2 regions of the Terrabacter sp. NPDC000476 genome follow, and region 1 is predicted to be linked to the other one. Evidence: predicted binding sites of a transcription regulator. Region 1 holds the regulator's gene; the other holds the start of a gene.
The links. The regulator HspR, encoded in region 1, represses chaperone genes until heat shock. The targets are predictions, from matches to a motif close to AAGTTGAGTCNNNNNGACTCAACTT.
Positions count from the first base shown of each region.

Region 2: ABT295_RS16735 (ATP-dependent Clp protease ATP-binding subunit) is a predicted target of HspR. The motif match lies at 2,627-2,651, and genes of this name have one in related genera.

Region 1 is NZ_JBEPDF010000001.1:2,234,620-2,239,062, forward strand. Features, by position in the region: gene ABT295_RS10530 (ATP-binding protein) at 1-2,400, opposite strand, end outside; gene ABT295_RS10535 (heat shock protein transcriptional repressor HspR) at 2,572-3,024, opposite strand; gene ABT295_RS10540 (DnaJ C-terminal domain-containing protein) at 3,068-4,102, opposite strand; gene ABT295_RS10545 (nucleotide exchange factor GrpE) at 4,198-4,443, opposite strand, start outside.
Region 2 is NZ_JBEPDF010000003.1:153,061-157,503, forward strand. Features, by position in the region: gene ABT295_RS16735 (ATP-dependent Clp protease ATP-binding subunit) at 1-2,527, opposite strand, end outside; gene ABT295_RS16740 (putative endonuclease domain-containing protein) at 2,937-3,809, opposite strand; gene ABT295_RS16745 (nucleoside deaminase) at 4,273-4,443, opposite strand, start outside.

The DNA.
Region 1 (4,443 bases):
GCCCTCGTGGTCCGCGGTGCCCGGCACGCTGGCCGAGCGCACCCGCACCCACGCCTCGCCGCCGCCCTTGCGCAGGATGCGGTGGCGGTCCTCGGCGGCCGGGTTGGCGGCGTCCAGCTCGCCCGTCGCGCCGTCGGTGGCCCACGGGTAGGGCGGCTCGAGCGGGCCGTCGGCGAGCGACCAGCCGAACGTGCGGTGGAAGGCGTCGTTGAGCTCGACCACGGCACCGGAGGCGTCGGCGACGACGAACGGCTCCTGGAGCGCGCCGAGGATCGCCCGGAGCCAGGCGCCGTCGCGCGACCGGGACTGCGCGCGGAGCAGGTTGGCCGAGAGCCGGGCCCGCAGCTCACGGGGCTGGAAGGGCTTGACGACGTAGTCGTCGGCGCCGTGCTCGAGTCCGGCGGCGCTGGCGTCGACACCGGCGCGGGCCGAGAGCAGCACGACGGGCAGGTCGCGCAGCGCCGGGTCGGCGCGGATCTCGCGCACGAGCGTCAACCCGTCCATGCGCGGCATCATGACGTCGGCGAGCACGATCGACGGGCGTGCGGAGCGCAGCTGGGCGAGGGCCTCGACGCCGTCGCGCACCGTGACGACGTCGTAGTCCTCGACGACGTGGCGCACGATGTAGTCGCGCATGTCGTGGTTGTCCTCGACGACGAGCAGCACCGGCCGCGGCAGCTCGGCACGCGTGTCCCCGTTGTCGGCGGCGTCCGCGTCGACGGCCACGGCGGCCACCGCACCCGAAGCGCGCGGCGCCCAGTCGTCGACCTCACCGAGGAACGAGGCGACGGGGCGGGGGGTGATCGAGGGTCGGTGGGCGGCGTCGAGAGCGGCCGAGCCCCACGGCAGGACGACGGTGAAGGTGCTGCCGGCGCCCTCGGCCGAGCGCACCGTGATGCGTCCACCGAGCAGCTCGACGATCTGCTTGACGAGGGCCAGGCCGATGCCGGCACCCTCGCGCGAACGGCGGTCGTCGCTGCGGTCGAGCTGGCGGAAGCGGTCGAAGACCCGCTCGAGGTCGCGCTCGGCGATGCCGATGCCGGTGTCGGTCACCGACACGGCGTAGCCCTGCTCGTGCGCGACGAGCCGCACGCCGATGCGGCCCTCGGGCGTGAACTTGAGGGCGTTGGAGAGCAGGTTGAGCACGATCCGCTCGAACATGTCGACGTCGACGTGCACCTCGCGGTCGAGCTCGTCGCAGACGACGTCGAGCTCGAGGCCGAGGCGCTCGATCGCGGGGCGGAAGTTCTCGGCGATGCCGGTCGTGAGCTCCTCGACGTCGGCCGGCACCCAGTGCGGCTCGACGGCCCCGGACTCGAGCCGGGTAAGGTCGAGGAGGCGGTCGACGAGCCCGGTGAGCCGGTCGGTGTTGCGGCGGATGAGCTCGAAGCGCTCCCGCAGCTCGGGGCTCAGGCCGTCGGTGCCGAGAGCGTCCTCCACCGGCCCGGCGATGAGGGCGAGCGGGGTGCGCAGCTCGTGGCTGACGTTGGCGAAGAAGTCCGACTTGGCGACGTCGAGCTCGGCCAGGCTCTCGGCGCGGTGGCGCTCGTCCTGCAGGTGCCGGATGCCGCTGAGGGCCATGGCGATCTGCGACGCGCACAGCTCGGCGAAGACCTGCAGGGACGCGTCCCAGGGACGCCGCGGGTTCTCGGTGAGCAACAGGTGGGCCGTCGGCGCGGAGAGGCCGGGCTCGACGACGGGCACGACGTGCCGGCCGTCGGGGGCTTCGTCGGGGCGACCCCACGTGAGGTCGACGCCGAGGTGGTCGGCCGTGTGGGCCCGGAGCACCCCGAGGGCCCGGTCACGCACCTCGGCGGGGTCGGCGGCGCCCACGAGGGCACTCGTCAGCTCGGTCGAGACCCGCACCCGCCGTTCGGCGAGCACCTTGGCGGTCGTCTCCGTCGCGACGTTGAGGACGCCCACGACACCGCCGCGCTCGTCGTGGATCGCCCCGTAGGACCACGTGAAGTAGGCCTCCTCGAGGAAGCCGAAGCGGTCGACGACGAGCTGCTCGTCCTCGACCCACGTCGCCGGCCCACCGCCGAGCACGCCGTCGAACATCGGGCCGATGACGTCCCAGACCTCCGGCCACACGTCACGGACCGGTCGGCCGAGCGCCGCCGGGTGCTTGCTCTGGCCGAGCATCGTGCGGTAGCCGTCGTTGTAGATCATGACGAGCTCGGGGCCCCAGCAGACGAGCATGGGGAAGCCCGAGGAGAGGCAGACGTCGACGATCGAACGCAGGTCGGCTGGCCAGGTGTCGACCGGACCGAGGGGCGTCGAGGCCCAGTCGGTGCGGTCGAAGAGGAGCTGCATCTCGTTCGACGTCGACGGGTCGTCGAGTCGGGGGACGGCAGGCACGCGTGCCGAGGTGTCGCCGTCCGGGCGCTGCGGGGTCACACGACCTCCGGGACAGAGAACAACGAAGGGCCTCCGGCGGCATCAAGCAACGGGCTGCCCCTTGGCTCGAGGCTCGCACAGTCTTGCACATGCTCCCGCGCGCGCGAGAAGCTCCGCGCGCGGGAGCCCGCGCGCGAGGTCCTGCGCCCGGGCCCGGCGCCCGGGTCCGCCTCAGCGCTCGGGGCGCCAGACGACGAGCGCCTGGGACGAGGGCGACCGCGGCGGCCGTTGCCCCGGGCGGACGGCGACGACCTCGCCCCTCGGACCGACCGCGAAGACGCGGGCGCCCGAGGCGAGCGCGGCCTGTGCGGCGGACAGCTCGGCGGTCAGCTCCTCGACGCGCGACCGCAGCGCGCTGACGTGGTTCTCGAGGTCGAGGATGCGCTGGATGCCGGCGAGCGAGACACCCTCCTGCGAGAGGCGCTGCACCTCCCGGAGCATCGCGACGTCGCGGGAGCTGTAGCGCCGGCCGCCCCCGCGCGTGCGAGACGGCGAGACGAGACCGAGACGGTCGTACTGGCGCAGCGTCTGGGCGTGCATGCCCGCCAGCTCCGCCGCGACGGAGATGACGAAGACGGGCGCGTCGTCGTCGTGCCCACCCGGGCGCGCGCTCCTGCGTGCCATCCTCGTCACCTCCTCTGTCGCTGCGGCCGCGTCGGTCAGGGCGTCAGGTCCGGGCCCGCTGGAACAGCTCGGCCCGGGGGTCGTGGCCGACCTCGGCGGCCGCCATCTTCTCGACGGCCTCACGGGCCTCGTCGGTCAGCCGCTGCGGCACGACGACCTGCACCCTGGCGAGCAGGTCGCCGGTGTGCTCGCCGCGTCGCACGCCGCGCCCCTTGACGCGCAGCACCCGTCCGCTGGGCGTGCCCGGGGCGACCTTCACCTTGACCTGGCCGCCGTCGAGCGTCGGCACGGCGACCGTGGCGCCGAGCGCCGCCTCGGCGAAGGTCACCGGCAGGTCGACGGTGAGGTTGTCGCCGTCACGGCCGAAGACCGGGTGCTTGTCGACCGACACCGTGAGGATGAGGTCGCCGGCCTGCGCACCGGGGTCGCCCTGACGACCTTTGCCGCGCAGACGGATCCGCTGACCGTCCTTGACGCCGGCGGGGATGCGGGCGGTGATCCGCCCGAGGTCGGGAGAGCTGAGCGAGACGGTCGAGCCCTGCACGGCCTCACGGAAGCCGATGCGGGTGGCTGCCGACACGTCGGTGCCGGGGCGCGGGCCTGCCGGCGCACCGTAGCCGCCGTAGCCCGCACCGGGCGCACCACCGCCGGGTGCGCCACCACCGAACATCTGGCCGAGGATGTCCTCGAGGTTGGGCTGCCCGCCGCCCGCACCGCCGGTGTTGAAGCGCATCCGACCACCGGGACCGCCGGCCCCGGCCGCGCCGCCGAAGGCGGAGAAGATGTCGTCGAAGCCGGCACCGCCACCGCCGGGGCCGCCCGCCGTGAAGCGCGCTCCCCCGTGCGACATCGCGCGGATCGCGTCGTACTCGCGCCGCTGCTCCGGGTCGGACAGGACGGCATACGCCTCGCCGATCTCCTTGAAGCGCTCCTCCGCCTTGGGGTCCCCGACGTTGTGGTCGGGGTGCATCGTGCGGGCGAGCTTGCGGTAGGTCTTCTTGATCGTCGCGGCGTCGGCGTCCTGCGGCACGCCGAGGGTCGCGTAGAAGTCCTTCTCGAACCAGTCCTGACTAGCCATGGCGCACCTCCTTCGTCGCGGGGTCGGCAGCGGTGGTCACGCTGCCATCATCGGGTATGCCGCCGGGCTGCGGGTGCAGCCCGGCGGCGGACACGTCAGGCGGGGTCGGCAACCGACACCCGCGCGGCGCGCACCAGCCGGTCACCGATGCGGTAGCCGGGCTGGAGCACCTGCACGACGGTGGTCCCCGTCGAGCCCTCGGGCAGCTCGGCCTCCACGTGCATGAGCGCCTCGTGCACGTTCGGGTCGAACTCCTGGCCGGCCTCGCCCACGCGCTCGACGCCGAAACGGCCGAGGGTGGCCTCGAGCTTGTCGGCGATGGCCGCGAACGGGCCACCGGC
Region 2 (4,443 bases), on a different contig from region 1:
CGAGGGCGGCACCCTCGGGAAGCTCCGGCAGGTCGTCGGCCGGCCGGTGCGCGGCGTCCGGGTGGGCCATGTCGGAGAAGGTGAACTTCTCCTCCTTGCCCTCGCCCTCGGTGTCGATCTTGATGTACTGACCCGAGCCGAACTCGGCGAAGAGGATCTTCTCCGACAGGGCGTCCTCGATCTCGCGCTGGATGGTGCGGCGCAGCGGGCGCGCACCGAGCACGGGGTCGTAGCCCTTCTTGGCGAGCAGGTCCTTGGCCGCGGGCGTGAGCTCGATGCCCATGTCCTTGTCCTTGAGCCGCTTGTCGAGCTTGGCGATCTCGAGGTCGACGATCTGCGTGATCTCCGCCTTGTTGAGGTGCGGGAACACGATGGTGTCGTCGACGCGGTTGAGGAACTCGGGGCGGAAGTGCTGCTTGAGCTCGTCGGTGACCTTCGCCTTCATCCGCTCGTAGTCCGAGCGGCTGTCGGGCCCGGCCGAGAAGCCCATGTTGGCCTTGGAGATGTCCCGCGTGCCGAGGTTCGTCGTCATGATGATGACGGTGTTCTTGAAGTCGACCATCCGACCCTGCGAGTCGGTGAGGCGGCCGTCCTCGAGCACCTGCAGCAGCGAGTTGAAGATCTCCGGGTGGGCCTTCTCGACCTCGTCGAAGAGCACGACGGAGAACGGCTTGCGGCGCACCTTCTCGGTGAGCTGGCCGCCCTCCTCGTAGCCGACGTAGCCGGGGGGCGAGCCGAAGAGGCGGCTCACGGTGTGCTTCTCGGAGTACTCGGACATGTCGAGCTGGATCAGCGCGTCCTCGCTGCCGAAGAGGAACTCGGCGAGCGTCTTGGCGAGCTCGGTCTTACCGACACCGGTGGGGCCGGCGAAGATGAACGAGCCACCGGGGCGACGCGGGTCCTTGAGGCCTGCACGGGTGCGGCGGATCGCCTGGGACAGCGCCTTGACGGCGTCGTCCATGCCGACGATGCGCTTGTGCAGCTCGTCCTCCATGTGGAGCAGGCGGCTGGACTCCTCCTCGGTCAGCTTGAACACCGGGATGCCGGTGCTCGCAGCCAGGACCTCGGCGATGAGCTCCTCGTCCACCTCGGCCACGACGTCCATGTCGCCCGACTTCCACTGGGCCTCACGGGCGGCCTTCTCCTGGCGGAGGCGCTTCTCGTCGTCGCGGACGCGGGCCGCGCGCTCGAAGTCCTGGCCGTCGATGGCCGACTCCTTCTCGCGCACGAGGGCGGCGATCTTCTCGTCGAACTCGCGCAGGTCCGGCGGGGCCGTCATCCGGCGGATGCGCAGTCGCGCGCCCGCCTCGTCGATGAGGTCGATGGCCTTGTCGGGCAGGAAGCGGTCGTTGACGTAGCGGTCGGCCATGTTGGCGGCCGCGACGAGCGCGCCGTCGGTGATCGTCACGCGGTGGTGCGCCTCGTAGCGGTCACGCAGACCCTTGAGGATCTCGATGGCGTGCGGCAGCGTCGGCTCCTGCACCTGGATCGGCTGGAAGCGCCGCTCGAGGGCCGAGTCCTTCTCGATGTGCTTGCGGTACTCGTCGAGCGTCGTCGCGCCGATCGTCTGCAGCTCGCCACGGGCGAGCATCGGCTTGAGGATGCTCGCAGCGTCGATGGCGCCCTCGGCGGCACCCGCACCGACGAGCGTGTGGATCTCGTCGATGAAGATGATGATGTCGCCGCGGGTGCGGATCTCCTTGAGCACCTTCTTGAGGCGCTCCTCGAAGTCACCGCGGTAGCGGCTGCCGGCCACGAGCGAGCCGAGGTCGAGGGTGTAGAGCTGCTTGTCCTTAAGCGTCTCGGGCACCTCGCCCTTGACGATGTCCTGGGCCAGGCCCTCGACGACGGCGGTCTTGCCGACGCCGGGCTCGCCGATGAGGACGGGGTTGTTCTTGGTGCGGCGCGACAGCACCTGCATGACGCGCTCGATCTCCTTCTCACGCCCGATGACCGGGTCGAGCTTGCCCTCGCGGGCAGCCTGCGTGAGGTTGCGACCGAACTGGTCGAGCACGAGCGAGCCCGCCGGGGTGCCCTCGGCCTGGCCGGGGCCGACGCCGGCGCCGGCCTTCTCGCCGCTCTGCCCGCCCTGGTAGCCGGAGAGCAGCTGGATGACCTGCTGGCGCACCTTGTTCAGCTCCGCGCCGAGCTTGACGAGGACCTGGGCGGCGACGCCCTCGCCCTCGCGGATCAGGCCGAGCAGGATGTGCTCGGTGCCGATGTAGCTGTGGCCGAGCTGGAGCGCCTCGCGGAGCGAGTACTCGAGGACCTTCTTCGCGCGGGGCGTGAAGGGGATGTGGCCAGTCGGGGCCTGCTGCCCCTGGCCGATGATCTCCTGGACCTGGGCCCGGACCGCTTCGAGCGAGATGTCGAGCGACTCGAGGGCCTTCGCGGCGACGCCTTCGCCTTCGTGGATCAGACCCAGGAGGATGTGCTCGGTCCCGATGTAGTTGTGGTTGAGCAGGCGAGCTTCCTCCTGCGCGAGGACAACCACCCTTCGGGCCCTGTCGGTGAACCGTTCGAACATGTTCCTTCTCCTGACTGATCGAGAGACATCTCGATGCTATCCGTGCCCGCTGTGGACGAGCACAACCCGACCAACGCGGGTCGGGTGCGTCCTGTTCCCATCCTGAGCGTGATCGGCTCAGGTTCTGCCTCTGTTCGCCGTGGGCGGACAGATCGGGCACGTAGTACCCGCTGCCGCCCACCCCGTATGCCGGGACCCTCCCTTCGCGATCCCCCCGCCCCCACTCCCGCCAGGGCTGAGTTGGCGCGCCGGAACGCGTGGCTGCGGGCGTGCGAACTGCGCCCTGGCTGACTTAGCGTGCCGGGAACGGCGGCTCGGGGGCCGCCAACGTCGCCGTGGCTGACTTGGCGTGCCGGGAACGCCGGCTCGGGGCCCGCGAAGCGCGCCTCGGCTGACTGGGCGTGCCGGGTCAGGCCGGCGACTCCTCGTCGCCCGGTCGTCCGGGGAAGTGTCGTCGCCACTCGTCGTTGAGCGGGGGCACGGACATGCCCTGCCCTCGCATGGCCTTGGTGATGCGGCCCAGCGTCCGTCCCGGCACGCTGTAGATGTCCCTCGACACGATCACGAGGCGCCGGATCCCCGAGTCGTCGAGCTCCTCGTCCCGACCGATGTCGGCCAGCCACTGCTCGTTCGACTCGGCGTGCTGGCGACCGTCGTACTCGATGACCAGTCGGTGGGCTGGGTAGGAGAGGTCGAACCGCCTGAGCAGCGTGCCGTCGGAGTCGTGCACGCGGTGGTCGACCTCCGGCTCGGGTAGGCCGGCGAGGACGATGAGCAGGCGCAGGCGGGTCTCCATGGCCGAGTCCACGCCCGTCCGGACGAGGGACGCCGCTCGCCGGGCGAGCCGGCTGTGCGGGCCCGTGGCGCCGGCCACGAAGGTGCGCAGCTCCTCGACGGTGAAGCAGTGGCGGCGGACGAGGGAGTCGCCCAGCACGACGAGGTCCACGAGGTCGAGCACGTGCGCGAGGTCGCGGAAGGTCTGCAACGGGCTCGTGACGCGCAGGCCGGAGCGGGAGACCACGAGCTGGGACCGCTTGCGGCGGTGTGCGGCGACTCCGGTGACCTGGGCGCGCGGCCCGGGATAGCTGACGTGCACGTCGGGATGGTGCGGGACGACGCCGCCCCACAGTCGAGCCGCCGTGTGGTGCGAGAGGAAGGCCCCCGGTGGCGAGATGAGCAGCGCGGCCTCGGCGAGCAGCGTCGGCGAGGGCCTGACGTCCTTGGCGACGTAGACGCCGCGGAAGAGCGCCCGGTGCGACCGCCGGAGCTCGAACTCGGACATCGAGCAGGCCTGTGCGTCCTCGCTCGTGAACGGCCGCCCCGCTTCGATGGCCCGTGGACCCCGTGGGCGAAGCCGTGCCCTCCGCCGCGGTGCCGGGTTCGGGGTGCGCGCCTCCATGCCAATGAGGGTGGAGCAGTCAGGTCGGCCCGCGCCGCCGCCATCCACAGGGCCGCCGACTGCGCCTTGGCTGGGTTGGCGGGCCGATCCGGGCGGTACGGGGTGCATCAACTGCGCCTTGGCTGGGTTGGCGGGTCGGTCCGGGGGCTACGGGGTGCGCCGACTGCGCCTTGGCTGGGTTGGCGGGCCGATCAGGGCGCTGCGGGGTGCGCCGACTGCGCCTTGGCTGGGTTGGCGGGTCGGTCCGGGGGCTACGGGGTGCGCCAACTACGCCTTGGCTGGGTTGGCGGGCTGGGTCGGCGGGGGCGTATGCCGGGTGGCGGGGTGAGTCGGTTCGGCGGCGGGGTCAGTCGGTTCGGTGGGCGAAGCGCTCGTGGAGGGCGCGCACCTCGTCCTCGAGCTCGGGTGCGGGGCCGTCGACCACGGCGCCGGGCACGACGTCGAGGATCGACAGGGGCGCGACCGGTGACGCGGGCGAGCCCCACGCGGAGCGCCACGCGGTCAACCGGTCCGAGCC